2 regions of the Rhizobium sp. K102 genome follow, and region 2 is predicted to be linked to the other one. Evidence: riboswitches for the same ligand, from Rfam matches in the RefSeq annotation. Region 2 holds a riboswitch; the other holds the start of a gene.
What was found. Region 2 has a riboswitch for FMN ahead of MHI61_RS09970 (6,7-dimethyl-8-ribityllumazine synthase). Riboswitches for the same ligand answer to the same signal wherever they lie in the genome.
Positions count from the first base shown of each region.

Region 1 (14,500 bases), 1.1 Mb from region 2:
AATATCTGCCCACTACTCACTACCGACTAATCACTACTCACTGCTTCGCTTTTTCATCGCCCGGCAGCACGTATTCGGTGCCTTCCCAAGGCGACATGAAGTCGAAGTTGCGGAATTCCTGTTTAAGCTCGACCGGCTCGTAGACGACGCGCTTTGCAGCATCGTCGTAACGGACTTCGACGAAACCTGTCGTCGGAAAGTCCTTGCGCAGCGGGTGGCCTTCGAAGCCGTAGTCGGTCAGGATGCGGCGCAGGTCCGGATGGCCGGTGAAGAGCACGCCGTACATGTCCCAGGTTTCGCGTTCGAACCAGTCAGCACCGGGATAGACGGCGCAGGCCGAGGGCACCGGCGTATCCTCGTCGGTTGCGACCTTGATGCGGACGCGCAGATTTTGCTTCGGCGACAGCAGATGATAGACAACGTCGAAACGCAGCTCGCGCTGCGGCCAGTCGACACCGCAAATATCGATCAGGTTGACGAAACCGCATTTGGCGTCGTCACGCAGGAAGGTCAAAAGCGCGATCAGGTTTTCACCCGTCGTCGTCAGCGTCAGCTCGCCATACTTCAGCTGCGACGCGGCGATCAGGTTGCCGCGCGCTTCGCCAAGATAGGACGCAAGCTCAGTCAGGGCTTCACTCATATGCCTTGTCCTTAACCCTTAGCGTTCGATCGTGCCGGTGCGTCGGATCTTCTTCTGCAGCAGAAGCACGCCGTAGAGCAGCGCCTCTGCCGTGGGGGACAGCCCGGCACATAGATGTCGATCGGCACGACACGGTCGCAGCCGCGCACCACGGAATAGGAATAGTGGTAGTAGCCGCCGCCATTGGCGCAGGAGCCCATCGAGATGACATAGCGCGGCTCGGGCATCTGGTCGTAGACCTTGCGCAGAGCGGGCGCCATCTTGTTGGTCAGCGTGCCGGCGACGATCATTACGTCGGACTGGCGCGGCGAGGCGCGCGGCGCAAATCCGAAGCGCTCGACGTCATAACGCGGCATCGACAGCTGCATCATCTCGACAGCGCAGCAGGCAAGACCGAAGGTCATCCACATCAGCGAGCCGGTGCGGGCCCAATTGATCAGCTCGTCGGTCGAGGTGACGAGGAAACCCTTGTCGGCGAGCTCGTTGTTGATCTCGCCGAAGAAGGCGTCATTGCTACCGATCGGCTTGCCGGTAGAGGGATCGATGACCCCCTTCGGCTGCTGGGCAACGAGCGGCTGATTGCTCACAGGGGTCACTCCCATTCCAGGGCTCCCTTTTTCCATTCATAGATAAAGCCGATGGTCAGCACCAAGAGGAAGACCATCATGGACCAGAAGCCGAACCAGCCGATGGCGCCGAAGGAAACGGCCCAGGGGAAGAGGAAGGCGACTTCGAGGTCGAAGATGATGAAGAGGATCGACACGAGGTAGAAGCGGATGTCGAACTTCATGCGGGCATCGTCGAAAGCGTTGAAGCCGCATTCGTAAGCCGAGAGCTTTTCCGAATCGGGCGCTTTGAAAGCCACGGCGAACGGCGCAATGAGCAGCGCCAGGCCGATGACAAGCGCGATAGCGATGAAGATAGCGATCGGAATATAGGAACTGAGCAGTTCAGTCATCATGTTCATCCTTGCTTGCCGGAGGCGCCAGGCGGCGCATTTGGGCAATTGCCCGGCAAGCGAACGTGCGTTGCAACAAGCCGTGGTTAGCGCAGCCGAAGCCCCGGCGCAAGACTTTTACAGAGGCAATTCGACGCGTCGCGCGCGGACATTATCAAGCAGATGCAACGATGTCGCGACAAATCCGCAGAAGCTGATTCAAGCTGCATGCCTGACCCCTGGAAACTGCATGGCTTTCGGAAGAGAATGGCGCGAGTGACGGGGCTCGAACCCGCGACCTCCGGCGTGACAGGCCGGCACTCTAACCGACTGAGCTACACCCGCGCATGACGGACGGAAGAACCGGACGGCGGCGATTGTCGCCTCTTTTGAAATGGCGCGAGTGACGGGGCTCGAACCCGCGACCTCCGGCGTGACAGGCCGGCACTCTAACCGACTGAGCTACACCCGCACTTCATTTCAAGCAATCCGGATGCCTTCGCACCCTCACCAAAACGGCTGCCCGTTTCGATGAGCGGCTAACTACGGGGTTCGTCTTTTAGTGTCAAGCAGGTTTGGAGACAAAACCATGACAGTCGTTGAATTGTTTCGGCAAAGACCATGCGGGGAGAATGAAAAGCTGGCAATTCCGTTTGCCGCTGCGGCATGGACGCCCGATCGAGCCTACGACACGGTCGAAGCCGAGATGCCCGCCGCCTTCCCCTCCCCTTTATCCACAGCCCGGCCGCGCCCGACCGGCGCTGCGTAGAGAGGGACCGCCGCCAAAAAAATCAAAAATTCTTCACAAACACTCTTGCGGTTTTGCTGCGATCCGCATAGATCACGGCCACCAACGCGGCAGGCCGATCCGGCTTCGCTCGCGATGGGCGATTAGCTCAGTTGGTAGAGCGCCTCGTTTACACCGAGGATGTCGGGAGTTCGAGTCTCTCATCGCCCACCATTTTCCCTGAAAATGTCAAATAACCGGATATTGCCGTTGGCGAACGACGCTCCCCCGCCGGCTCGTCATCATATCTGGAATTCCAATTGGTCCGGGTGATCCACAGCGCGCTAGCGGCTTCAGCTTTGGCGCCTTCGGAAGGCCACCGCTCCACCAAAACGGACTACTCCCACCCACGGTGACTACCTTCTATTAGGCGAATGGCTGGGGGCGGCAAAAGTGGGAATATTCGCCGCCCGGAAAGTTTCCGCGCTTGAAGGTTTCTCACGCCTGGAGGGGTGCCATGAGAACTCTCTGCTCCGCATTGACGCTGTGCATCGCGATTGCCGTTGGCGCGCCAAGCCCCACCTATGTCAGCCTGCCTGGCTATGCATTCAAGACGAAACCGAACTGCCAGCGCCACCAGCCAAAGACACGATTTGACGCAAGGTGCGACTGGCCGAGACTGGGTTTCAAGGACTTTACGCCGCCACTGGTGACCGTGCTTGGGATCTGAAGACTTTCAGCGCCCGGATGCGCCTGGCAGCCCGAGGGTAATCATGCCTTCGCCAGTTCCTTGTCCACCGCCGAAATCAGCCGCGAATCATCGGCCGTCACGTCAGGCGCGAAGCGGGCGACGACTTTGCCGTCGCGGCCGATCAGGAATTTTTCGAAGTTCCAGAGAATATCGTCCTCGTCGCCGCCTGCGATGCCGTGGGCTTTCAGGCGTTCGCGCATCGGGCCGTCGCCGGTGGTCTTCACGCCGGATTTGGTCAGTTGCCGGTAAAGCGCGTGCTGGGTCTCGCCCTTCACCGAGATCTTCGAGAAGATCGGGAAGGTGACGTCGTAAGTGCTGGTGCAGAAATCGAGGATCTCGGCGTCGGTGCCCGGCTCCTGACCCTTGAAGTCGTTGGCGGGGAAAGCGGCGATGACGAAGCCGCGCTCGCGCTTTTCGCCGTAGAGCTTTTCGAGCCCCTCATATTGCGGCGTGAGCCCGCATTTCGAGGCGACATTGACGATCAAGAGCACCCTGCCCTTGTAGTCGTTGAGCGTGGTTTCACGACCATCCACTGATTTGACAGGAATATCCAGCACGTTCGCCGTCACGGGAACCTCCAGTTTGGTGAGAAAATTTCCGCAAACTTAGCGATATCGCCGCGATTGTCATCAGCGTCGGAATCACATCGGCGTCAACAGAATGCGGAGCCGGTGCGAGATCGCGGCCGGCACCGGCTTGGACATGTCAGGCGGGAGTGGTTTCCTTGACGTCGTCAAGCAGGAAATGCACGACGATATAATCCGTCTTGAAATGGCGGCCGCTGTCGGAGACCGACTCGACGCTGCCGCCGTCCTTCGGGTGCCAGGCGTGGTAGTGGGGATTGGTAGTGATCAGCGTGACGGCCTTGCCGGCCAGATTCCCTTCGCCCAGCCGGAAGCGCATCTCGGCGAGCGGCCAGATCCGCTCGTAATCCTCCATGGTGATGCGCGCCCTCAGCGCCTTCCGGTGGAACGGCGCCTCGCCGGCCTCGGCGGGCGATTCCAACATCACCTCCTCGGCTCCGTTGAAGACGGCGTTGAATTCTTCCGGCCACATGCGTCTCATGAAATCGCTCCTCCCGAGGCTTTTTCGTCAGTCAACGGAATGAAACTTAGCGATTTGTCCAAAAGAAGCAAATTCCCGTCATGTGGTTGTCATCGAGGTCCGCTGCTCCTACGTTCCCCGCAGACCGCATCAGGGCCGTCAACCGCCCGCAATTCCGAGATCAGAGATGAAGACACGTGAAGAAAGGCAGGCGCTTAGGGCGAGCATGCCGCGCACCCCGCTCAGCGCCCACCATTTGGAAAAGGCCCGCCTGCTGCCGGATCGCGGCGAGTTGCTCTACCGGATCCCGAATGGCGGCATCGGCGTCGAGGTTGGGGCAGCCTTCGGCGAATATACGGCGGAGATCCTGGAAAAGAACCGCCCGGCGCAGCTCTACCTCATCGATCCCTGGTCGATGGACCGCTACAGCTCCGGCCTCGATTCGATCCACACGCAGTTCGCGACCGAGATCGCGGCCGGGCGGCTGCATCTGATGCAGGGCACGTCGCTCGAAAAGCTCGCCGAATTCGAGGACGATTTTCTCGACTGGGCTTATATCGATACCGACCATTCCTTCGAGCTCACCTGGCAGGAACTGCTGCTCTGCGAAAAGAAGGTGAAGCGGACGGGGCGCATTGCCGGGCATGATTTCTGCACCGGCAATACCGTCAAGCCGATCGTCTACGGCGTCGTCGAGGCGGTCACCAAGTTCTGCAAGGATTATGGCTGGCAATTCGAATTCCTGACGGTCGAATCACATGCGCATTTTTCCTACTGCCTGAAGCGGCTCTAACCGGCCGACACCGCGCCGGAATATTGCGCGTCGCTGACATGCTCCATCCAGTCGACATGCTTGCCGTCCAGCGCCTCGTGTATGGCGATGTGCGTCATCGCCGTGTCCGGGGCAGCACCGTGCCAATGTTTTTCGCCCGGCGCGAACCAGACGGTGTCGCCGGCGCGAATCTCGCGGATGTCATCGCCCCAGCTCTGGGCAAGCCCCTTGCCCGAGGTGACGATCAGCGTCTGACCGAGCGGATGCGTGTGCCAGGCCGTGCGGGCGCCGGGTTCGAAGGTGACGGAGGTTGCGCGCACCCGGGCCGGCGCCGGCGGCTCGATCAGCGGATCCTGGCGAACGGCGCCGGTGAAATAGTCAGCCGGCGGTTTCATCGAGGGGCGAGAGCCGGCGGGTTTGATCTCCATGATCGTTCCTTTTCTATTCCATTGCGGTTGAAGCCTTGTAACCCGACGATATTTCATCGAGGCGACCAATCAAGGCCGGAAAGGCAATTGCCGCATCCTCGCCCGGCTGATAGGCCAATATCTTTCATCACCTAAAGCGCGTCGCATTGAACTTGGTCCACGCAACGCGCTTTAGTTCTTTGTTTTTATGCATGTCGTTATCCCGGAACCGCTGTGCACTTCCGGGCAACATGCATTGGGAGAATTTTTCATGAAACACCATGCTTTCGGCCGCATGCCCTTCACCGTCACCAATGTCGGCTTCGGCGCCTGGCAGATCGGCGGATCATGGGGCGATATCAGCGAGGCGGACGGGCGCGTGGCGCTGAATGCCGCGCTCGATGCCGGCATGACCTTTATCGATACGGCTGACGTCTATGGGGACGGCCGCTCAGAAAAAATCATCGCCGACGTGCTGAAGACGCGTGGCGGCGAGCGCCCGATGGTCGCCACCAAGGAGGGCCGTCGCCTCAATCCGCATGTCGCCGAAGGCTACAGCAAGGTCAATCTCGAAGGCTTCATCGACCGCAGCCTGAAAAACCTTGCCGTCGACAGCCTCGACCTCGTGCAGCTGCACTGCCCGCCGCGCGAGGTGCTTTACCAGCCCGAGGTCTTCGACGGTCTCGACGCATTGCAGACGGCCGGCAAGATCAAGGGTTACGGCGTCAGCGTCGAAAAGGTCGAGGACGGGCTGAAGGCGATCGAATATCCCGGCGTCGTCAGCATCCAGATCATCTACAACATCTTCCGCCAGCGGCCCGACCACCTGTTCTTTGCCGAGGCACGCCGCAAGAACGTGGCGATCATCGCCCGTGTGCCGCTGGCAAGCGGCCTGCTCTCCGGCAAGATCACCCGCGAGACGCATTTTGCCAGCGACGACCACCGCAATTTCAACCGCCATGGCGAAGCCTTCGATGTCGGCGAGACCTTTGCCGGCGTGCCGTTCGAGGTCGGCCTGCGGGCGGTGGAAGAGGTGCGCCAACTGGTGCCCGCCGGCGCGACGATGGCCGCCTTTGCGCTGCGTTGGATCCTGATGAGCGACGCCGTCACCGTGGTCATCCCCGGCGCCCGCAATGGCGAACAGGCCAAGGCCAATGCCGCGGCCGCCGATCTCGCGCCGCTTGCGGCCGATGTCATGGCGGCGACACGCGAGATCTACGCGCGGCTGATCGCGCCGCATGTGCATCAGCGCTGGTAGGGTTGGAGCTGGGGGCTGCGGGAAGCATCGGTGAGCCGCCCTTGTCCTCACGCCTCTCCTCCTTCATGCGCGGCCTTGAGCCGAGCATGCAGCCGCACGCGTGAGAGGCCGCAGCATGGATCCTCGGCTCAAGGCCGAGGATGACGGAGTGTGGGGAAGCGTCCATGCCAAACTCCAACGTCACCGCACCCGCAAGTTATTGGAATTGCTCCAGCATCTCGTCCCCTCCCCGTCGCGTCGCCCCAAACTCCGTCATGCTCGGGCTCGACCCGAGCATCCATGCCGAAGCCCTCTGCTTTGCAAAATATTCTTCGGTCGAATGCCCTCGCCTTCCCGCTGCGAATGCGGACACCCCATGGATCCTTTGGATCAAAAAAGAGAGGCCGGGCTTTCGCCCGGCCTCTCCCTGTATCCTTCTACGACGCCTCAGTTCGTGGCGCTGAGTTCAACCGGGAAGAACAGCGTCTCGCCGGAGGAGTCGCTGACGCCGTCATTGTCGGTGACGGCATAGGGCTTGCCCGATGCATCGAAGGTGAAGCCTTCGAGCTTGTCGAGCACGTAGCCGTTGGTCGCGGTCTTGAGTTCGCCGAGGAAGTCGTGGGCTTCGGTCTTCTTGACGGCGGGCAGTTCGCCGCCGAGCTTGGCGGGCTTCAGCTCCGAGATCGCCACCTTGTAGAGCTTCTTCAGCTTGGCGGCATCGCCGACGAGGTTGTCGCGCTCGATGATGTAGACGCTGTCGCCCTGAGCCGAAATTTCCGACAGGCCGACCCAGCCGCTTTCCGTCTTGTCGAGCGGATAGCGCACGGCGCCCCATTCCTTCTTCTTCGGATTGTAGGAGACGAGCTTGACGAAGCCCTTCTGGTCGTCAGCCCACTCGCGCTGGACCGCCATCCAGAGCGTGGCATCGTCGCCGGTGCCGATCATGGTGACACCTTCGAAACCGAAGCGGATTTCGTTGGCGGCAAGCTCTTTCGGCAGGGCGATCTCGGCCTTGATGTCGCCCTTGGCGTTGACGTTGTAGAGGGCGTGCGGGACGAGACGCTCGCTATAGCCTTCCGAGGCCAGCCAGAAAGAGCCGTCGGCGGCTACCGCGATGCCTTCGATGTCGAGCTTCTGGGCCGGGGCGCCGTCACGCTTGACGACGAGAGCGTCGGTGATGACCGCCGGCTTCTTGCTGGCATCGATCGTGTAGATCGTCGGTTGCGAGCCGAGAACGCTGTCGCTGACGGCATAGAGCATGCCCGGCTTGCCGGGAACGGCGGCGAGACCCGAAAGGGCTGCGAAGCCGATCGGATTGCCGTCCTTGTCGGCGGAGACGATCTTCGGATAGGCTTTCTCGCCTTCCGAGCGCTCGTAGATCATCACATGCGAGCGCGTGCCGCCGTCCTTGCCGAGGTCGAGCTCGTTGGCGGTGGCAAAGAGATTGCGCTGGGGAATAGCGACCCCACCCTCCGGCGAAATGCCGGACGGCAGCAGCTGGATGAGCTCGGGGTCGGCGCCGGTATCCTTATAGACGCCAACGACCGAGGCGCGCTCAGCGAGCAGGAAGAAATATTGGTCGTCGCCGAACTTGGCAGCTTCGAGGCCTTCCGGCTCGACGCCCTTCGATCCCGAACGGCTTTCCGGATAGTGGCCGATATGGGCGACGGCGCGTTCGAAGGATGCGCCCGATTCGTAGAGAAGCTTGCCCGTCTTGTCGAAGATGGTGAAGCCACGCGAGCCACCCTGGTAATCGCCTTCATTGGCGACAACGAGGCGGTTGTCGTCCAGCCACTTCACGGCGTCGGGCTCGCGCAGTACGCCCTTGGATTCGCCGGTGAATTTCAGGGCGCCGTCCCGCTTTGTGTCGATGCCGGTAAGATCGACGCTGCCGGCGGAGAAATGCGTCTTCACCTCAGCCGTATTGGCATCGATGATGACGATCTCGTTGTTCTCCTGCAGTGTCAGGGCAATCTCGTTCAGCCCGTTGAAGGCGACGAATTCCGGCTCCGGATCCTCGGGGGCAACGCCGGCGAGACCGGTCAGCGTCACATGCTTGATGCTGCCGCAATCGACGGCGCCGTTCTTGACCTGGAAGACGACGAGGTCGCCGGCCGGCATCTGCGGGATCTTGCCGTCATTGACGTCTTCGTCGCGCTCGTTTTCGATCGCAATAGTGCCGAGCGTCTTGTCTTTGTTGACGGCGATCGAATCCGGCTGGCCGCCGAGATCGCAGCTAGCTTCGATCTTCTTCGTCGCCACGTCGACGATCGCCAGGCGGCCTGAGGGCTTCGCCTTGCTCTCGGAGGTGTTGACGGCGACGAGTGCCTTGCCGGCGCTCGAGGTGACCGATGTCGGCTCGCCGTCCATCATCAGCGCGCCGCCTGATTTCGGCGCCTTGGCATCGCTGATGTCGATGAAACCGATCGCGCCGAGCGGGCTGTCGCTGTAGATCAGCGTATTGCCGTCGTCGGTCGCGGTGATAATTTCGGCCGATGTCGGCGACAGCTTGTCCTTGTCGACAGGCAGGTTCTGGGCGACCGGGAAAGAGGCGATGCGGTTGAAGACCGGCTCGGCGGCGGCCGGAAAGGCAACGGATGCGAGAAGCACGGCAGCAAGAGCTGCCTGGCGCGATGAAATCGTCATGAAATCCCCCATGTGTCGAATAGTCGAAACATGGGCTTTCTGCGGGACTGCCATGACAGAGACATGACAGTCCGCGACATTTCACGCGGAGGCCGCTTGCCTTTCCTGGCGCATCTCGTTGCGCATGATGAAGAGCGATGCGGCGAGGATGAGTCCGGCTCCCAGCCAGAGATAACCGGCCGGCGCATGACCGAAGAACAGCCAGCCGGCGAGCACGTTGAGCGGCAGCTTCAGACCGTCGAACGGCTGCACATAGGCAGCGTCGGCGCTGGCATAGGCAAGGGTCAGCAGATATTGCGCTACGACCGTCAGGAGGCCCGCCAGAAGGAAGAGAGCTAGCGTCGCCCCCGTCGGCACGGCGAGGCCCGCCGCAAGCGCCAGCCCGCCGTTGATCGGCGTCAGCAGCACCAGCAGCCAGAGGGTGATCGTCTCCGGCTTCTCGATGCCGGTCAGGCTCTTGGTGATCAGCGACGAGGCGCCCCAGAGCAGCGCCGAGAGCACCGGCAGCAATGTTGCCCAGGTGAAGCTGTCGGACCAAGGCTGCAGGGTGATCATTGCGCCGGCGAAGCCGGCCGCGGTCGCCATCCAGCGGGCGGGACCGACGCGTTCGCCGAGGAACAGGCGGGCGCCGAGGATGATGAAGAAGGGCGAGGTCATGACAAGCGCAATCGCCTGCCAGATCGGCACGGAAGCAAGACCGGAAACCCAGGCCGCGCCGCCGAGCGCGGCAAAGACCACGCGCACGACATGCCGCCGGGGATAGCCGGTGCGCATAGCCGAAAGGCCTGATTTGCGCAGGAAGGGCAAGGAGAAAAGGAAGGCGAAGGCATATTGCCAGAAGACCGCTGAGGCCGGGGGAAAGGCGAGCTTCATGGTCAGCCACTGGGTGACGACGTTGAGGAGCGAAAAGGCCACGCCTCCCAGCACCATGAAGCTTGCGCCGGCAAGGGCGCGGGATTGCGAGACTGCAAGGGAATTCTGATTCATGTCTTTTATCCAGAATAGGGACCAACATAAATCAGGACGCATGAGGCGACGACACGCTGACGCCGGCAGTCCCCTGCCCGCACGCGGCCATGCTCATTCTCTTTCATCCGGACTATACCGTCGGCTCCGGAATCACACCGGATCTGCTGACCCTTCCCACGCGACAGCTTGGGAAAGCGCTCGCGGGCTCGGGCCGCAGCCCTTACCGCCGGTGGGGAGTTTCACCCCGCCCTGAGAACAGCTCCGTGGTAAATCAAAGTGCCGCATGCGGCAAGCGGCCAGAACAAAAAGGGGCCCGGCAAAGCCGAACCCCTCTCAAAAACCCTGCACAGCCGGTCTCGTTTACGGCTGGCGGATAATCTTTAATCAGCCGTTGACGGCGTCCTTCAGGCCCTTGCCGGGCGTGAACTTCGGCACGTTGCGAGCCGGAATGTCGACTTCAGCGCCGGTGGACGGGTTGCGGCCCTTCGATGCTGCACGATGAGAAACGGTGAAGCTGCCGAACCCTGCGAGGCGGATGTCGCCCTTGTTCTTGAGTTCAGCCTGGACAACGTCGAAAACCGCGTCGACAGCGGAAGCCGCGTCAGACTTCGTCAGTCCTGCCTTTTCGGCCACTGCGGACACGAGTTCATTCTTGTTCATGTTTCCACCCCTTTCTAAATGGTATGAAACGACTCAAATGTAAGCTAGGCGCAGAATAGGTTTCATCAGGCCCGCCGGGAACCCAGAAGCCCTGCAAATCAAGGAAAAGCAAGCGTCTCCATGACGTTTTCACAAAAAAGGCTGGCGTTTCCGCCAGCCTTTTTGCGTCTTTTGCGCCAAATGGGCATAAATGTGGCAAGCGCCACTCAATGCGCTATGGTTGCGCCCGTCTCATCAAGGCCTTCGACCGATGTGATCACGGGCGTTTCCACCGTGCCATCCCACTCGATCGGCTCGGGCCGGCGGATCAGCGCGTGCTTGATCACCTCGCCCATGCGCGAGACCGGGATGATCTCCATGTTGTTCTTCACGTTGTCAGGAATCTCCGCCAGGTCCTTGGCGTTTTCCTCCGGAATCAGCACCTTCTTGATGCCGCCGCGAAGCGCTGCGAGCAGCTTTTCCTTGAGACCGCCGATCGGCAGCACACGGCCGCGAAGGGTGATTTCACCGGTCATGGCCACATGCTTGTTGACCGGGATGCCGGTCATGATCGAGACGATGGCGGTCGCCATGGCAACACCGGCCGAGGGGCCATCCTTCGGCGTGGCGCCTTCCGGCACGTGCACGTGGATGTCGTTCTTTTCGAACATCGGCGGTTCGATGCCGAAATCGACGGCGCGCGAACGGACATAGGAGGCCGCTGCCGAGATCGATTCCTTCATGACGTCCTTCAGATTGCCGGTGACCGTCATGCGGCCCTTGCCCGGCATCATCACGCCTTCGATGGTCAGTAACTCGCCGCCGACTTCCGTCCAGGCAAGACCGGTGACGACGCCGACCTGATCCTCGCCCTCGGCTTCGCCGTGGCGGAAGCGCGGGACGCCGAGGTAATCGGCGATGTTGGCGGCCGTCACGTGAACGGACTTCGTCTTGCCCTTGATGATGTCGGTGACCGCCTTGCGGGCGAGCTTCATCAATTCGCGTTCGAAGCTGCGAACACCGGCTTCACGGGTATACTGCTGGCTGATCGCCATCAGGGCATCGTCGCTGACCGAGAATTCCTCGGGCTGCAACGCATGTTCCTTGATGGCCTTCGGCAGCAGGTGCCGCTTGGCGATTTCGCGCTTTTCATCCTCGGTGTAGCCGGCGATACGGATGATTTCCATGCGGTCCATCAGCGGCGCCGGAATGTTCAGCGTATTCGCCGTGGTGATGAACATCACGTCGGACAGATCGTATTCGACTTCCAGGTAATGATCCATGAAGGTCGAGTTCTGCGCCGGATCGAGCACTTCGAGCAGAGCCGAGGACGGATCGCCACGATAGTCCTGGCCGAGCTTGTCGATCTCGTCGAGCAGGAAGAGCGGGTTGGACTTCTTCGCCTTCTTCATCGACTGGATGACCTTGCCGGGCATCGAGCCGATATAAGTGCGGCGGTGGCCGCGGATTTCGGCTTCGTCGCGAACGCCGCCGAGCGCCATGCGGACATACTCACGGCCGGTCGCCTTGGCGATCGACTGGGCGAGCGAGGTCTTGCCGACGCCGGGAGGGCCGACGAGGCAGAGGATCGGACCCTTGATCTTGGTGGCGCGGGCCTGCACGGCGAGATATTCGACGATGCGCTCCTTGACCTTGTCGAGACCGAAGTGATCGGCTTCGAGTATCTTCTCGGCATTGTTGAGATCGGCCTTGATCTTCGACTTCTTGCCCCAGGGAATGCCGAGCAGCCAGTCCAGATAGTTGCGCACGACGGTGGCTTCCGCCGACATCGGGCTCATCTGGCGCAGCTTCTTCAGCTCCGCATCGGCCTTTTCACGGGCCTCCTTGGAGAGCTTGGTCTTGGCGATGCGCTCTTCCAGTTCGCTCATCTCGTCGCGGCCTTCCTCGCCGTCGCCGAGTTCCTTCTGGATCGCCTTCATCTGCTCATTGAGATAGTATTCGCGCTGGGTCTTCTCCATCTGGCGCTTGACGCGCGAGCGGATGCGCTTTTCGACCTGCAGCACCGAGATCTCGCCTTCCATGAAGCCGAGGGCCTTTTCCAGGCGCTGCTTGACGCTGGTCGTCTCCAGCATCTCCTGCTTCTCGGTGATCTTGATCGACAGGTGCGAGGCGACCGTATCGGCGAGCTTGGAATAGTCGTCGATCTGGCTGGCGGCGCCGACCACCTCGGGCGAAATCTTCTTGTTGAGCTTCACATAGCTCTCGAATTCGGAAACGACCGAGCGTGACAATGCTTCCAGCTCGACCGGATCGTCATGCGGCTCCTCGAGCACATGGCCGAGCGCCTCATAAAAATCTTCGCGGCTGGTATAGGTGTCGATCTCGGCGCGGGCGCGGCCTTCGACCAGAACCTTGACGGTGCCGTCGGGCAGCTTGAGCAGCTGCAGCACATTGGCGACCGTGCCCACATTGTGAATTGCCGAAGGATCCGGATCATCGTCGCTGGCGTTGATCTGCGTCACCAGCATGATCTGCTTGTCGGAACCCATGACCTCTTCGAGCGCACGGATCGACTTTTCCCGTCCGACGAACAGCGGCACGATCATATGCGGGAACACCACGATGTCGCGCAAAGGCAGAACAGGGTAGGCAGTGCTGCTCGCTACAGACGTTTTCTTCGTCATTTTTTTGTCCTTTCCATCGTCCCGTTACCGGGCTCTCTGCACGGCTGCTTGGGACCGGCCGGCTCTCACTTGGCTCTACAAGTGGAGGTTCTGACTACGCTTTTCAAGCCACGCTAACGCCCGCGTTCCCCGGATGTGACAGCATTGTTACAACGGAACGCCAACACTATGAAGCGCGTGGCTGGACCGGCGCTTACCATTTCCGGCCAGGCTAAATACAACGCCAGCAACAGGCTTACGAGATCATCCCATCATTGCCAAGCATTACCCTGCGCAACATCGGCAAAGGCAATTCCGGTCCCACCGGCAAAATACTAACAGCGCCTCGGATGATTTTTCAAATAGAAAGGGGCCTGCTGATGGCAAGCCCCCAAAATAATGGTGCGAAAGTGCAAGGTCACGCCGAAGCGTTGGCCTTTTCTTCCTGACGGTCGGCATAGATATAAAGCGGACGGGCCGAACCGCGCACCACTTCTTCCGAGATGACGACCTCACGCACACCTTCCAGCGTCGGCAGTTCGAACATCGTGTCGAGCAGGATCTTCTCCATGATCGAGCGGAGGCCGCGGGCGCCGGTCTTGCGCACGATCGCCTTGCGGGCGATTTCGCGCAGGGCGTCTTCGTGGAAGGTCAGTTCGACGTCTTCCATCTCGAACAGGCGCTGGTACTGCTTGATCAGGGCGTTCTTCGGCTCGGACAGGATCTGGATCAGCGCGTCTTCGTCGAGATCCTCAAGCGTCGCCAGAACCGGCAGGCGGCCGATGAATTCGGGGATGAGGCCGAACTTGACCAGATCTTCCGGCTCGAGTTCGCGCAGGACTTCGCCGACGCGGCGGTCGTCCTGGGCCTTGACGGTCGCGCCGAAGCCGATCGAGGTCTTCTCGCCGCGGGCGGAGATGATCTTGTCGAGGCCGGCGAAGGCGCCGCCGCAGATGAACAGGATGTTCGTCGTGTCGACCTGCAGGAATTCCTGCTGCGGGTGCTTGCGGCCGCCCTGCGGCGGAACGGAAGCGACCGTGCCTTCCATGATCTTCAGGAGCGCCTGCTGCACGCCCTCGCCCGAGACGTCACGGGTGATCGACGGAT
Region 1 covers NZ_CP092436.1:1,923,837-1,938,336, forward strand. The annotation lists gene MHI61_RS15455 (NADH-quinone oxidoreductase subunit C) at 38-640, opposite strand; partial or broken gene MHI61_RS15460 (NADH-quinone oxidoreductase subunit B) at 659-1,242, opposite strand; gene MHI61_RS15465 (NADH-quinone oxidoreductase subunit A) at 1,233-1,598, opposite strand; tRNA gene MHI61_RS15470 (tRNA-Asp) at 1,846-1,922, opposite strand; tRNA gene MHI61_RS15475 (tRNA-Asp) at 1,973-2,049, opposite strand; tRNA gene MHI61_RS15480 (tRNA-Val) at 2,463-2,538, shown strand; gene MHI61_RS15485 (hypothetical protein) at 2,822-3,034, shown strand; gene MHI61_RS15490 (glutathione peroxidase) at 3,076-3,624, opposite strand; gene MHI61_RS15495 (hypothetical protein) at 3,761-4,120, opposite strand; gene MHI61_RS15500 (class I SAM-dependent methyltransferase) at 4,287-4,892, shown strand; gene MHI61_RS15505 (cupin domain-containing protein) at 4,889-5,299, opposite strand; gene MHI61_RS15510 (aldo/keto reductase) at 5,550-6,536, shown strand; gene MHI61_RS15515 (esterase-like activity of phytase family protein) at 6,963-9,161, opposite strand; gene MHI61_RS15520 (DMT family transporter) at 9,243-10,148, opposite strand; FMN riboswitch at 10,240-10,391, opposite strand; gene hupB (DNA-binding protein HupB) at 10,515-10,790, opposite strand; gene lon (endopeptidase La) at 10,997-13,414, opposite strand; gene clpX (ATP-dependent Clp protease ATP-binding subunit ClpX) at 13,812-14,500, opposite strand, start outside.
Region 1: it holds a riboswitch for FMN, as region 2 does, so the genes downstream of both, MHI61_RS15520 (DMT family transporter) here and MHI61_RS09970 (6,7-dimethyl-8-ribityllumazine synthase) in region 2, are expected to answer to the same signal.

Region 2 (14,500 bases):
ATTAGATGGAAATATCTGGATTCTCTTTTGCATCAGTGCAAAAATGCCGACATGGCCGATCTCAACGACATCGCCGTCTTCGTGAAGGTGGCGCAATATGGCAGCTTCAGCCGCGCCGCCCATTCGCTCGGCATGCCTGTTTCGACCGTCAGTCGGAAGGTGACGTCGCTCGAAGAGCAGCTCGGCGTGACGCTGATCCAGCGCACGACCCGCAAGCTCAGCCTCACCGGGCAGGGCCGGGCCTATTACGACAGATGCAGCGAGCCGCTTGCTCATCTCATCGACGCCGAGCAGGCGCTGACTGAAACGCAGAGAAAGCCGGAAGGCCTGCTGAAGATCTCGGTGCCGGTCATCTTGGGCCAAGAGGTCTTCTACGAATTCATCTCCGATTTCCTAAAGGCCTATCCCGAGATCCAAGTCGATCTTTTCGTCACTAACCTGTTCCTCGATCTGGTCGCGGAGAATATCGATCTCGGCATCCGCTTCGGCGAACTCAAGGATTCCACCATCGTCGCGCAGCGGCTCGGCAAGAGCGTGCGCTATCTGGTCGCCGCGCCCGACTATCTCAGGGACAGGGCGCTTCCCACGAAGCCCGAAGATCTCAAGGACCATCGGTGCGTGCTCCTGAACGGGCGCAACGGCGAAGCGGAATGGCATCTCGTCAGCGGCCGCAAATCGGCCGACGTGCGCGTGTCGGGGCCGGCATCGAGCCGCGATTTCGATGCGGTCAGCGCCTTCACCTATCATGGCCACGGCATTGGTCTCCTGCCTTCGACCTATTGCGACGAGCAGATCCGAAGAGGCGCGCTCATCCGCCTGCTGCCGGACTGGTCGTCGCCTGAAATCTTCGTGCACGCCGTCTATCCCACGCGCCGCTTCCTGCCCCTGCGCCTGCAGGTCTTCCTCGACGCGCTGAAGGCATGGAAAAGTCCTTTGTGGCTGCCGTTGCATTGAGGGGTGCCATCACCGAAAATTGAAGCCCAACGCGCGGCGGCGCGTTCGGCGGCGGCCAAGCTGTGCTAGAGTCGCCCGGCTTGGGAATGGCGCGGGGATCTGCCGATGCTGACGTCACTTGCGGTGCTCATGGGTCTTTCCGGTGTCGTGCCGACGGCACAGGCTGCGGCAAACGAGGTCGACGTCACGCTGGTGCTTGCCGTCGACACCTCGCGGTCGATGGATTTCGAAGAGATCGGCATCCAGCGCGACGGTTATGTCGAGGCGCTGAAACACAAGGAATTCATCGATGCGGTGAAGGGCGGGCTCACCGGCCGCATCGCCATCAGTTACTTTGAATGGGCGGGCTATGTCGTCCAGGGTTCGGTGATCGACTGGCAGGTGATCGCGACGGAGCAGGATGCGATCGCCTTTGCCGACAAGCTCGACGCCCGGCCGATCGGCACGCAGCGGCGCACCTCGATCTCCACCGCGATTGCCCAGGGCGTCAGCATGATCATCGCCAGCCCCTTCCGGGGCAGGCGGGAAGTAATCGATGTCTCCGGCGACGGCCCGAACAATTCCGGCAATCCCGTCACGCCCGTCCGCGACAAGGCGGTGGCATCGGGCATGGTCATCAACGGCCTCGCCCTCATGCTGCGGCCTTCCGATGCGCCCGATGGGCTCGACAAATATTATGCCGACTGCGTCATCGGCGGCCCCGGCGCCTTCGTGCTGCCGGTCCGCAAGATCGAGGACTTCGCCGTCGCCGTGCGCCGCAAGCTGGTGATGGAGATCAGCGGCTTGTCTCTGCCGGCGACGGTGCAGCCGATCGCCGGCGCGGAGCCGGCAACGGACTGCTTGATCGGGGAGAAGCAGTGGCGGGATATGTTTGACCGGTGAGAGAGGCGGCAGGCGTTGCCGCCGCCTCGATGCGGAGGTTTACGCCGCGAGAGTGGCGCGCGTTTTGCCGATCATGAGGGCGGCGCGGGCCGCCTCGCGGCCCTTCTCGACGAAGTGCGCGCGGTAGATCTGCGTGTGATGCTCGGTTTCCTGGTAATTGTGCGGGGTCAGCGAAACCGACAGAACCGGAACGCCGGTATCCATGCCGGCGCGCATCAGGCCATCGACGACGGCCTGGGCGACGAATTCGTGACGGTAGATCCCGCCATCGACGACGAAGGCGGCGGCGATGACAGCGCCATAGCGCCCGGTCGCCGCAAGATCGCGCGACAGCAGCGGCATTTCGAATGCGCCGGGAACGTCGAACACGTCGATCTGCTCAGCTGGAATGAGCTGCTGGAAACCTTCGAGCGCACGATCGACGATATCGGCGTGCCAGCCGGCTTTGACGAAGGCATAACGGGTGGGTGTCATGGTAATCTCCTTTGGCGTACAGACACGTCACCCAAGGCGATCACGAGCGTTTACCGGCTGCCGGCGAGGGCAGCAGGAACGCACGTTCTCTTTCATCCGGACTATGACCGTCGGCCCAGGCATCTCACCTGATCTGCTGACCCTTCCCTAGAGAAGGCGCTCGCGGGCTCGCAATTGAAACTGCATACCGCCGGTAGGGACTTCCACCCCGCCCTGAGAACGGCGCGGACAATAGGGACAAGGCGGCGGGCTGGCAATAGGGGAATTGGTTTGGTGGGCGGGGTGGCTTCGAGGCTTCGCCTTTTCGGGCTGCGCGTCTCAGCATGAAGACGTTGGGGTATGCAAGGCTGATGAGGCTGGAAGTGGAGTGAGCACGCCTCTCCGACTTCACTCATCCCTGTGCTCGTCATCCAGTGCGCCCAAGTCCTTGGGCGCGAGTGACTCAGTCCTTTCAAGAGAGTTGTTCACGGCGCGGACGCGCCGTGGCTGGATTCCTGTGACAGGCACAGGAATGAGGGCCGAGAGGTGGGGCGCTCCTCAGAGGCATCGAAGGGCGAGGCTGACGCCGATGCTGGATAAATGCGAGGAGCCGCGACGCGCCACCGTCAAGCGAAGCCCTTGCTGCGCGCACGCCTGCGCCTACATGCTTCCATCAGCACACTCAATTCGAAATAGCATGACGCGCCGTCCCGCATGAGGCGGGGCTGGCCGTGACCATCATGGGAGGGAGGCATGCCAGAGTCTTTTGTCGTGCGCCGTGAGGCGCATATTGCGGCGCCGCCGGCTGCGGTGTTTGCGCTGATGACGGATCCGGAGAAGATTTTGCGATGGATGGGAACGGAGGCCGAGATCGAGCCGGAACCGGGCGGGCTCTATCTCGTCAACGTCACCGGCGCCCGCTTTGCGCGAGGCTCGTTTCGCGAGGTCGTGCCGGTGCATCGGCTTGCCTACAGCTTCGGATGGGATGGCAGCGAGGTCGTGCCGCCAGGCTCCAGCCTGGTCGAGATCGACCTGATCGAGCAGCCGAATGGGACGCTTCTGCGACTCACCCATAGCGGCCTGCCGAGCGAGGAGCAGTGCGCCGGCCATGCCGAGGGCTGGGAGCATTATCTGGGGCAACTCACCACGGTCGCCGCCGGGCGTGATCCGGGGCCGGATCCTTTTTACGGCAGGACATGAACGATTTTTCGCGGGCGTGGGGCGCTTCTCAAGCGCTTGGCGCCGCGGGAAAAACGGCCGGCCGGCGCTCCGACCGGCCGTCAAAAAGCAAGGTTTTTTCACCTGCAAACATGAATGCCCGGTTCATCTCCAGTTCAATTTGGCGGCCCTAAAGTGGGTACGGCTGGATGAAATGGAGTTTTCGATGAAGGCACTATCTATCGCGGCTGCCTTGCTCGCTGGCAGCCTTTCGATCGGCTCCGCGCAGGCGATGCCGATGGGGACAATCAATGTCGAGAGCAAGGTCACAAGCGACGTCACGAATGTCGACTACGCCTGCGGCCGCGGCTGGCACCTGACCCGCTGGGGCGAATGCCGCCGCAACTGGCGACGCCCGCCGCCGGTGGCTTTCTATGGTGGTCCACCCCGCTGGGGCTGGGAGCGCCGCCACCGCGACTGGGACGGCCCGCGCTGGCGCCATGAACGCCGCTGGGATCGCGAACGCCGCTGGCGGGACGACTACTAAAGCCTCGGCATGAGGCTGACGGAAGGCCGGCGCGATGTTCGCCCGGCCTTTTCTTTTGGAAACTGCAATTGCGCTCAGGTCAGATCCGGCTGACAAGCCAGTGCTTGCCGTCGATCAGCTCTTCGAGTTCGGCCGGATCCTTGACGCCGAACTCAAACCATTCGACGAGTTCCTTCGCCTTCAGACGGCTTTCGTCCGCCGTAAACTCGATTCCATAGCGCGCGCACCAACGCCGCAGGATCGACGTCAGCAACGTCATGTCGTTTCCGTCCAGCGGATCTTTCGGCCAGAATGTCGTGCCCATCGCAACCCCTCAATCGCGGATGATGACCCGACATTATAGTGGAATCAAAGCAGCGCAAGTTTAAAGTGTTATTTTTGCGTTTTCCACCGCAGTGACGGATTTTCGACACTGTTTTTGGCAAGAGCCGCCGGCGCGGAACCGTCCGCTTGCGGACGCCTCCGGGCGATGTCATCCTGAGTCATGGATCTGCCTTCCTCCCTTGCCTGGCTGGTTGACGAGGCCGCTGCCGCGCCCGGTCCCGAACGGTTCCTCGCCGAGCTCGGCCGCCGGCTGCTTTCCGATGGTCTGCCGCTTGCCGGCGGCGCGCTGACGCTTTCGGTACCGCATCCGATCATCGCGCGGCGCACCTGGCTCTGGCGGGCTGAGACCGGGGCCGTTATCGAGGCACTCGCTTTCGCTGCAGCCCCGCCCGTCGAGGCCGGCCGCGAGTGGCTGGCCGGGCTCGGGCCGGTATGGGAGCAGCAAATCGGCCCGTCACCGGACAGCCCGGTGCTTGGCTGGGCGGGCATCGGCAATGGAGCAGGGGTGGACGCTTTCGGCGCGGCCGAGGCGGACCGTCTGCGCGAGGTGGCGCGGTTTGTCGCAGCACCGCTTGCGGCACTCGCGGCGCGGGAAGCGCGGTCAGCCCTGCTCGAGGCCTATCTCGGCCGGCGCAGCGCGGCGCGGGTCCAGGCCGGGGCACTTGCCCGCGGCACCGGAGAAACGATCCGCGCGGCGCTTCTCTGCGCCGACCTGCGCGACTTTACCGCACTCTCCGAGGTGACGGAGCCGCACGCCATGATCGCAACGCTCGATGCCTGGTTCGACCGCGTCGCCGGCGCCGTGCACGCCTTCGGCGGCGAGGTGCTGAAATTCATCGGCGACGGCGTGCTGGCGATCTTCCCCGTCACGCCTGCGGCGGATATGGCGCAAGGGGACCGCGATGCGTGCGAGGCGGCGCTGCGGGCCGTCGCCGCCAGCCGCGCCGGCATGGCCCATCTCGAACAGGTTCGCCGGGGGCAGGGGCTGGCGCCGCTGCCTTTCGGCGCCGCGCTGCATTTCGGCGAAATCCTGTGGGGCAATATCGGTGCGGCCGACCGGCTGGATTTCACCGCCATCGGCCCTGCCGTCAATCTTGTCAGCCGGCTCGAGGGGCTCTGCAAGCCGCTCGGCCGCAGCGTGCTGATCTCCGGGGCGGTGGCGGCGAACACGACAACGGCGCTCGTGCCACTCGGAGAACACGCTTTGCGCGGCATCGCCAATCCTTGTGCGGTCTTTACCCTGCCTGGGGATTGACCTCAGCGCTGATGCTGCCGAAAGGCGCAGCAGATGCGGCGGTTATTCCCGGCCGTGGCGTTCTCCGCTTCGTGAAACTCAAGCAAGAATCATGATTGTGAAACTCCCCTTTTTTGGCTAAAGCCTGTGCCCACATCGAATGGGGGCAAACATGACTCGATATATGCGCAAATTTTTCTCCGTGCTGGGGACGTCTGCAATGCTGTTGGCCGGAGTCGCTCAGGCCGAGGACAAGAAGGTCTCGATCGTCGATGATCGCGGCGTGACCGTCGAAGTCCCGGCGCAGCCGAAGCGCGTTGCCTCGATTTCCTATTTCGCCGACGATGTCGCGCTTGCACTCGGCATCAAGCCGGTCGCCAGCACCTATATGACGGCAGGCCGCGAGCCGGAGTTCCTGCTTGGCCTGACCGCCGGGATGAAGCAGATCGGCCAGCGCGCCAAGCCCAATCTCGAGCTTCTCTCCGAAGCCAAGCCGGATCTGATCATCGCGATCCGTCGCTATACGGTCGGCAATGCGGCGCAGCTGCAGAACATCGCGCCTTACGTCGCCTATAATATGGAGCTGCTCGAAGAGAGCTACAGCGAAACCGCCGCCCTTTCCAAGCTGCTCGGCAAGCCCGAGCGCGGCGAGCAGCTGAACGCCGATTTCCGCAAGCATCTGGCGGAATTCGCCGCCAAGGCGCCGAAGGACAAGCATCCGCGCTTCCTGATCATGTGGGGCGGTGCGACACCTTTCGCCTTCCACACGGAAAATACCTCGGCCTCGATCGTCGCTGCGATCGGCGGCGACAATGTTCCCGGCCCGAAGACCCAGGGCGGCGAGTTCGGTATCGACCTCAGCCTCGAAACCATGCTGGAGAAGGACCCGGAGGTGATCTTCGTCTACGATTCCGGCCCGGATCGCCCGCATGAAGGCAATCCGATCTGGTCGCAGCTGTCGGCGGTCAAGAACAACAGGGTCTTCTATGTCGGGGATCAGTGGGTCGAGACCAATGGCCCGATCGCCCGCGAAATCGTGCTGCGCGAGGCCGCGCACTATCTCTATCCCGACACGTTCCCGGCCGTCGACGTCAAGGCGGAAGCCGCCAAGCTGATCCCGGCCGAACTGCAGAACTAAGCCGGGGACAAGACCGGCGATGAGCCCCCGGCAATCATTCCTGGCCATAGGGCTCATCGTCATCGCCGCCATCTTGGCGGCGATGTTCGGCTTGCTGATCGGCGCCAAGACGCTGTCGGCCGAGACCGCCATCCGCGTGCTCCTGGCGCCCGATGGCAAGATCGAATCCATTCTCGTCTGGACACTGCGGCTGCCGCGCAGCCTGACGGCTGCTGCCGGCGGCGCGGGGCTTGCCGTTTCCGGCTATGTGCTGCAGACGCTGACGCGCAATCCGCTGGCCGATCCCGGCATCACCGGCGTTACATCGGGGGCGGTCGCGCCGATCGTCTGCTGTTTCGTCTTCCTGCCCTCGATATCGCCGGCCTATTATCCCTTCATCGGCCTTGCCGGCGGGCTTGCGGCAGCCTCGGTGACGTTCTGGGTGTCGCATGGCGGGCAGGGGCGGCCGCTGCAGCTTGCGCTCGGCGGCGTCAGCGTCTCGCTCTTCCTGAGTGCGATCACCACCTATGTGCTGCTTTTGACCGGGCCGCAATCGGCATCGCTGCTCTTCTGGCTTGCCGGCGGCTTCCAGGGGCGCACCTGGTCGCATCTCTTCTACATGCTGCCCTGGACGATCGCCGGCGTCGCCGGCGCGCTGCTGCTGCGGCGCGTCATCGCAATGTTCATGCTGAGCGATCATGCGGCGGCCGGCATGGGCCTGCAGCTGGGCTTGTGGAAGCCGCTCATCCTCGTTCTCGCCGTCCTTCCGGTCGCCGGCGTCGCGCCGGTCGCCGGGCCGGTCGCCTTCGTGGGGCTGGCCGCTCCCCACATCGCCCGGCTGCTCAAGCCGCGCGGCACGGGATGGGAGATTGGGCTCAGCGCTGCTCTCGGCGCGCTGATCGTCACCGTCGCCGACGTTTTGGCGCGCAGCATCGCCATCCCGCGTGAGCTGCCGGTCGGCATTGTCACCGCGCTGCTTGGCGGGCCTGTTTTCATCTATCTCGTCCAGCGCGGGCGGCTGTGCCTTGCGGGTGAGGCACGATGAGCGTCCCGGCATCGACATCGGCCGCTTCGCCGGGCTTCGGCATGGCCGCTGTGCTGGCCATCTTGGCGGTCCTGTCGCTGGCGGCGGCGATCTTTCTCGGCGTTGCCGATATTCCGATGGCCGATGTCGCGGCCGTTCTGACCGGCAGCGGCTCGGCGGAAGCGCGGCTGATCATTCTCGATATCCGGCTGGCGCGCATCGCCACCGGCATTCTGGCCGGCATCCATTTTTCGCTGGCGGGATATCTGCTGCAGACCATCACCCGCAATCCGCTGGCCGATCCGTCGCTGATGGGCGTGTCGCAGGGGGCGACGTTGTCGGTGACGATCTTCCTGCTCTTCACCGTCTATATCTTCGAGCCGGGCTCGAACACGCTTGCCGAACTGCCGGTCGCATGGCTGCCGGCGGCGGGGCTTGCCGGCGGCCTGCTCGCCGGCGGCGTCATCTATCTCCTGGCTTTTCGCCTCGGCCTCAGCGCCCTGCGCATCACGCTCTGCGGCGTGGCGGTCGGCACGGTGCTGCATGCGGTGGCGATCGGCCTCATCGCCGGTTGGGGATCGGCCCGCATCGAGATCATTCTGGAATGGCTGTCGGGCAGCCTTTACGCCCGCAGCTGGGATCACGCGCTCTTCCTGCTGCCGTTTACCATCGTCGGGCTCGCCATGCTGCCGGTCATCTACCGGCCCTTGACGCTGCTGCAGTTCGATGCGTCCGTCGCACGCTCCTTCGGCCTCGGCTATAAGAGACAGTTCTCGGTCGTGCTGATCGTATCTTCTGCGCTTGCGGCGAGTGCGGTCGGCGCGGTCGGCCCTGTCGTCTTCATCGGTCTCGTCGTGCCGCATCTTGCCCGTTTCTTGGCGGGACGGAATTTCATGCTGGCGCTGGTGCTGACGATCGTGCTCGGCGCCGTCATCGTCACGCTCGGCGATCTCATCGGCCGGCTGCTCGGCCAAGCCGAGGAAATCCCGATCGGCGTCGTCACGGCCGTCTTCGGCGTGCCGCTCCTGCTCGCGCTGCTGCGCAAAACCATGTGAGGCCGAAATGCCATTGTCCTGTTCCGACCTCTCGGTGATGTACGGCCAGCGAAAGGCCCTTAACGGCTTCAGTCTTTCGCTCGAGAAGGGCGAGATCCGGGCGCTGATCGGCCCGAACGGCTCGGGCAAGAGCACGGCGTTGCATGCGCTGGCCGGGCTGATCCGGCCGGCCGGGGGCCGAGCGTCGCTCGGCGGCGTTGCCGTCGCCTCCATGTCGCGCCGCATGCTGGCGAAGAGGCTTGCCTTCCTGCCGCAGCAGCCGACCGCGCCTGATGAAATGACCGTCGCCCAGCTCGTGCGCCAGGGCCGCTATCCGCATGTCGGCCTGTTCCGCTCCTATGACAGCCGTGACGAAGACGCGATCGAATGGGCGCTCGAAAGCACCGGCCTGTCCGGGCTCGCCGACCGCAGCCTTCGGGAACTGTCCGGCGGCGAGCGGCAAAGGGCCTGGATATCGGCCGCTCTCGCTCAGGAAGCGGAGATCCTGCTGCTCGACGAGCCGACCTCCTTCCTCGATATCGGCTATCAGGTCGAGGTGCTCGACCTCGTGCATCGGCTGAGCCGGGAAAAGGGCGTGACCGTCGTCATGGCGATCCACGACATCAACCAGGCCGTCGCCGTCAGCGACCGCATCTCGCTGCTCGAAAAAGGCGAGCTCCGATTCGACGGCGCCCCGCGCGAGCTTGCCGAATGCGGGCTGATCCAGGAAATCTTCCGCGTCAGGGGCCGTTTCGTCCAGGTCGCGCCCGACAGTCCGCCGCATTTCGATGTCGAGCTGATGCGGCTTCAGCGAGCCGACACGAACTAGCGCTTCACCAGCCTGAAGACGATTTTCGTCTGGGTGTAGTAATTCAGCGCATCGGCGAAATCAGGCGTCCAGCCGTCGGCGACGAAGGGAATGAAGCCGTCATATGCGAGCTTGCGGGCGGAGACGTCGAAGCCCGCCTTTTCGAAGGCGCGGCCGTAATCGGTGATTGACCGGTCCTGGACGACGGTGTTGGTGCGGTTGGCGACGAGCTCGCGCCATTTCGGCCAGAGCGGGTTGTCCGTATGGCATCCGGTCACGGCATAGTAAACGCCGCCGGATTTCAGCGCCCGCCAGACGTCCGCGGCGTGGGCGTCGATATCGGGGACGAGATAAATGACCTCATGGCTGAGGGCGAGATCGAATTCTTCGCTCCAGCCGTCGAGCCTGCCGCCGACCTGATGCTGGATCGGCAGATTGCCTTTCAGCGTCTCGGCCTTGGCGATCGAAGTTTCGGCGATATCGATGCCGAGCGCCTTTCGGAAGGGGCGGATCGCATAGAGATGGCGCAGCAGGCCGCCCTGATTGCAGCCGAAATCGAGCACGCTCTTGGCTGTCAGATCCTGCTCGAGGATGAGGTCGATCAGGTGGCGCCAGATGGGCGCATGTCCATCGGCCATCCTGTCTTCGGCGTCGGGATCGATATACCACGTGCCGATGTTTTTCTGCGTTTCCTCAGCCATCCTCTTGCCCCTCGCATCATGCCGATCATGGTGACGGTCTTAGGATGCGTTGTCATGCTTGGCTAGATCGGAAGGCGGTTTTCGAGCGCCTTCCACAGCCGCCGAATATTTTGCAAAGAAAACTTTGCAAAGATATATTTGCGATTGTATACTTTTGGCATGAAACATCCGCTCCCCCAACCTGCCGCAGATACCCGCATCGTCAGCCGGGTCGTGCCCGAGCCGACCGCGCTGAAGGCGCTGGCCCATCCTGTCCGGCTGCGCATGCTCGGCATGCTCAGGATCGATGGGCCTGCCACGGCGACCCAGCTTGCCGCGCGGCTCGGCTTGAACAGCGGTGCGACGAGCTATCATCTGCGCCGGCTTGCCCAATACGGCTTCATCGAGGAGGCGCCGCATGCCTCGCGGCGCGACCGCTGGTGGCGCGCCAGCCACGAGCTGACCTCGGTGCCGCCGAGCGAAGCCAAAGGAGAGGCGCTCGATCTCGACATCGCCTTCAATCAGGCCGCACTCTCGCTACAGGTCGGCCAGATGCAGCAGGCGCTGGAGGAATATGCCGAGCTGCCGGCCGAATGGCGCAAGGCGACGGCCGGCGACGACATCATCATCATGATGACGGCGGCACAGGCCGAGGCCTTGACGAAACGGCTGCGTGACATCATCCTGGAGGCGATGCGGGCGGCCCCACCGCTCGGGGAGGCGGCGTCTCGGGAACCCGGCATGGTTCCATTCTACGTCATGCTCCATGCCTTTCCGTATCCGGGACGCCTTCCGCATCGCGAAGGGGAGGACACGCAGTGAGGAGGGGCAGGCCCTTCCTGGCGCTCGCCGCCGCCGAGACATTCTCGCTCTCCGGCACGCGACTTTCGACCATCGCCATTCCCTGGCTGGTGCTGAGCACGACGGGCAGTCCAGTGCTGACCGGCCTGACGGCGATGATGGAAATACTGCCCTATGTCATGGCCAAGGCGCTCGGCGGACCGCTGATCGACCGCGCCGGCGCCAAGCGCATCGCCATCATCTCAGACACCGCTTCGGTGCTTGTTGTCGCTCTGGTGCCGCTTCTCGACCTCTTCGGCCTGCTCGGCATGCCGGTGCTGCTGCCGCTCGTCTTTGCGATGGGCGTGCTGCGCGGTCCCTCCGATGCGGCCAAGCAGGCAATGGTTCCCGATATCGCGATGCTCGCCGGCGTGCCGCTTGAACGGGTGACCGGCGTTGCAAGCGCCATCGAGCGGCTGGCTTCGACGGCGGGTGCGGCCGGTGCCGGCGCCTTGATCGGGCTGATCGGCCCGGGGCAGGCGCTGCTCGTCAATGCCGCCACTTTCGCCGCCGCCGCGCTGATCGTTGCCGTGGGCATGCCCGGGACGCACCGCGCGCATGCGCCCGAAGCTCGACCGGCCGACCGGGCTTCCTATCTCGAGGATCTGCGCGAGGGCTGGCGCTTTCTGCGGGGCGATACCGTGCTCGTCAGCATCGTCGCCATGGTGGCGGTCACCAATCTCTTCGACCAGGCCTATCATGCCGTGCTGCTGCCGGTCTGGACACGGGATGCCGGGCATGGGCCCGAGCTGCTCGGGGCGATGTTTGCCGCCTTCGCCGGCGCCTCGATCGCGGGTGCTGCGATTGCCGCGGCGATCGGCGAGCGCATGCCGCGCCTCACGGTCTATACCGTGGCCTTCCTCCTGACCGGCTTTCCGCGCTTTCTCGTTCCCGCGCTGGATGCGCCCATCGGCCTCGTCTTTGCGACGCTCGCCATCGCAGGCTTCGCGTCGGGCTTCCTCAACCCGATCCTGTCGGCGGTCATATTCGAGCGCATCCCCAAGCCGCTGACCGGCCGGGTCACCGCACTGAATACCGCCCTCTGCTTCGCCCTCATCCCCTTCGGCGGCCTCCTCGGCGGCGCGCTGATCAGCACGCTCGGCCTTGCCGCTGCACTATTCCTGATGGGGATTGCCTATCTCGCGACCACGCTTGCGCCGCTGGCACTGAAGAGTTTTCACGGGTTTGACGGGGAGATCGCTGCGCTCACTGATGCCCGAGCTCCTTGGTCATCAAATCGATGAAGCGGCGCACCCGCGGTTCCAGCAGGCGCTTGTCGGGATAGAGTGTGACGATCTTGGCGTCGTCGGTTTCGAGCTCCGGCAGCACGTGGCGGAGGCGGCCGGCGACGAGATCGTCTGCGACCAGAAAGTCGGGTAGCAGAGCTATGCCGAGGCCTGCTACGGCAGCGTCGCGGATGGCCTCGTCGCTGTCGAGCCTCAGGCGGCTGCGGCCCTGCGCCTTGACCCAGGCTCCGCCTTCGCCGCGAAAGCGCCAGCCTTGCCGTTGATCGCGGCTGGAAAAGATCAGGCAATCATGGGCGGCGAGATCGTCAATGTCGCGCGGTTCGCCACGGTCGGCGAGATAGGATGGCGAGGCGCAGAGCCGCGCCCTGTCGGCGGCGATCACCCGCGAAACCAGCCGGGTGTCGGATGCCGACGGCATCGTGCCGATCCGGATCGCCAGATCGAAACCTTCTTCGAGGATGTCGGCCTTGCGATCGGTGAAGTTCACTTCGACCTGGATGTCGGGCCAGGCCAGAAGATATTTTTCGACGATGGGCAGCACGACGAGTCGCCCGAAGGCATCGGGAACGGTGAGCCTGAGAACACCCCGCGGCGCGGCGCTCTGACCCGCCACGCTCGCCTCCGCTTCGTCGACCGAAGCGAGGACTTCTAGACCATGTTGATAGAATACCCGGCCTTCGTCGGTCAGGCTCAGCCTTCTCGTGGTGCGGTTGAGCAGGCGCGTGCCGAGGCGGTCTTCCAGGCGGATGACAGCCTTTCCCGCTGCCGATCGGGACAGGCCCATGGCCTGGCCGCCGGCAATGAAGCTTCCGGCATCGACGACGGCCATGAAGATCAGGATATCGTTGAGGTTCGTACGCGGCATGGGGCAACTCGAGCGGTTCGGGCTACGGCCTTAATTCGGTCGTGCTGCGGCCGATTCAAGGTTCGCACCATCAACGTCCGGCGCGGCAGTAAGGTCCCGAGGCTTCGTTCACGCGGCGGTGGGATGGCAAATGCGCTCTCCTGCACGCCCGCGATGGGTATGTGGGGTGCAGGTTAAGAGAGGGCGGGCCGTGTAGCACCCCCCTCTGCCCTGCCGGGCATCTCCCCCACAAGGGGGGAGATCGGCAAGCGGCACAAACTTCGCGCCCGTCTATCGTTTCGCCGAGCTGTGACGCCAGTTGTTTGGGGAAACCATCGCGCCCAGCCGATCTCCCAACCTGTGGGGGTCCGAAGGACGGGCGAGACCCGCGGCTCGCCCCGGGCCCGGCAGGGCAGAGGGGGGTGCCGCACGGCACGCCCTCTCGTCATCACCTGTATGGCCCGCGTCCAAGACCCTGCTCGTCGATCAAGCCATCACAGCAGCCGTAACCTCACCGCCAGCCGAGCGCCGGCGCGACGTGGGTCAGGATCGCTTCGATGACATGGGCGTTGTAGGCAACGCCGAGCTGGTTGGGGACGGTGAGCAGCAGCGTGTCGGCTTCGGCGATCGCCTCGTCTTCGGCGAGCTGCTTGATCAGCAGATCGGGCTCGGCGGCGTAGCTGCGGCCGAAGATCGCCCGGGTCTTCTCGTCGATGAAGCCGATCTTGTCGCCTTCGTCGCCGCCATAGCCGAAATAGGCGCGGTCGCGCTCATCGACCAGCGCGAAGATGCTGCGGCTGACCGAGACGCGCGGCTGGCGGGCGTGGCCGGCGGCCTTCCAGGCCTCGCGGTAAGCGCGAATCTGATCTGCCTGCTGGACGTGGAACGGCTCTCCCGTCTCGTCATCCTTCAGCGTCGAGCTCTGCAGGTTCATGCCGAGCTTTGCCGCCCAGACGGCGGTGGCGTTGGAGCTGGCGCCCCACCAGATCCGCTCGCGCAGCCCCTCCGAATGTGGCTCGAGACGCAGAAGACCGGGCGGGTTCGGAAACATCGGCCGCGGGTTCGGCTTGGCAAAACCTTCGCCGCGCAGCACCTCAAGGAAGACCTCCGCGTGGCGCCGCGCCATCTCGGCCTCGTCCTGACCTTGCTGCGGGGCATAGCCGAAATGGCGCCAGCCATCGATCACCTGCTCGGGCGAGCCGCGGCTGATGCCGAGCTGCAGCCGGCCGTCGGCGATCAGGTCGGCGGCACCGGCATCCTCGGCCATATAGAGCGGGTTCTCGTAGCGCATGTCGATGACGGCCGTGCCGATCTCAATCCGGCTGGTTTTAGCACCAACGGCGGCCAGCAGCGG
Region 2 covers NZ_CP092436.1:837,572-852,071, forward strand. The annotation lists gene MHI61_RS09960 (LysR family transcriptional regulator) at 52-954, shown strand; gene MHI61_RS09965 (DUF1194 domain-containing protein) at 1,060-1,836, shown strand; gene MHI61_RS09970 (6,7-dimethyl-8-ribityllumazine synthase) at 1,876-2,310, opposite strand; FMN riboswitch at 2,391-2,535, opposite strand; gene MHI61_RS09975 (SRPBCC family protein) at 3,043-3,489, shown strand; gene MHI61_RS09980 (hypothetical protein) at 3,674-3,994, shown strand; gene MHI61_RS09985 (hypothetical protein) at 4,074-4,298, opposite strand; gene MHI61_RS09990 (adenylate/guanylate cyclase domain-containing protein) at 4,479-5,573, shown strand; gene MHI61_RS09995 (ABC transporter substrate-binding protein) at 5,725-6,690, shown strand; gene MHI61_RS10000 (iron ABC transporter permease) at 6,710-7,714, shown strand; gene MHI61_RS10005 (iron ABC transporter permease) at 7,756-8,748, shown strand; gene MHI61_RS10010 (ABC transporter ATP-binding protein) at 8,756-9,556, shown strand; gene MHI61_RS10015 (class I SAM-dependent methyltransferase) at 9,553-10,236, opposite strand; gene MHI61_RS10020 (helix-turn-helix domain-containing protein) at 10,396-11,037, shown strand; gene MHI61_RS10025 (MFS transporter) at 11,034-12,299, shown strand; gene MHI61_RS10030 (LysR family transcriptional regulator) at 12,262-13,167, opposite strand; gene MHI61_RS10035 (LLM class flavin-dependent oxidoreductase) at 13,658-14,500, opposite strand, start outside.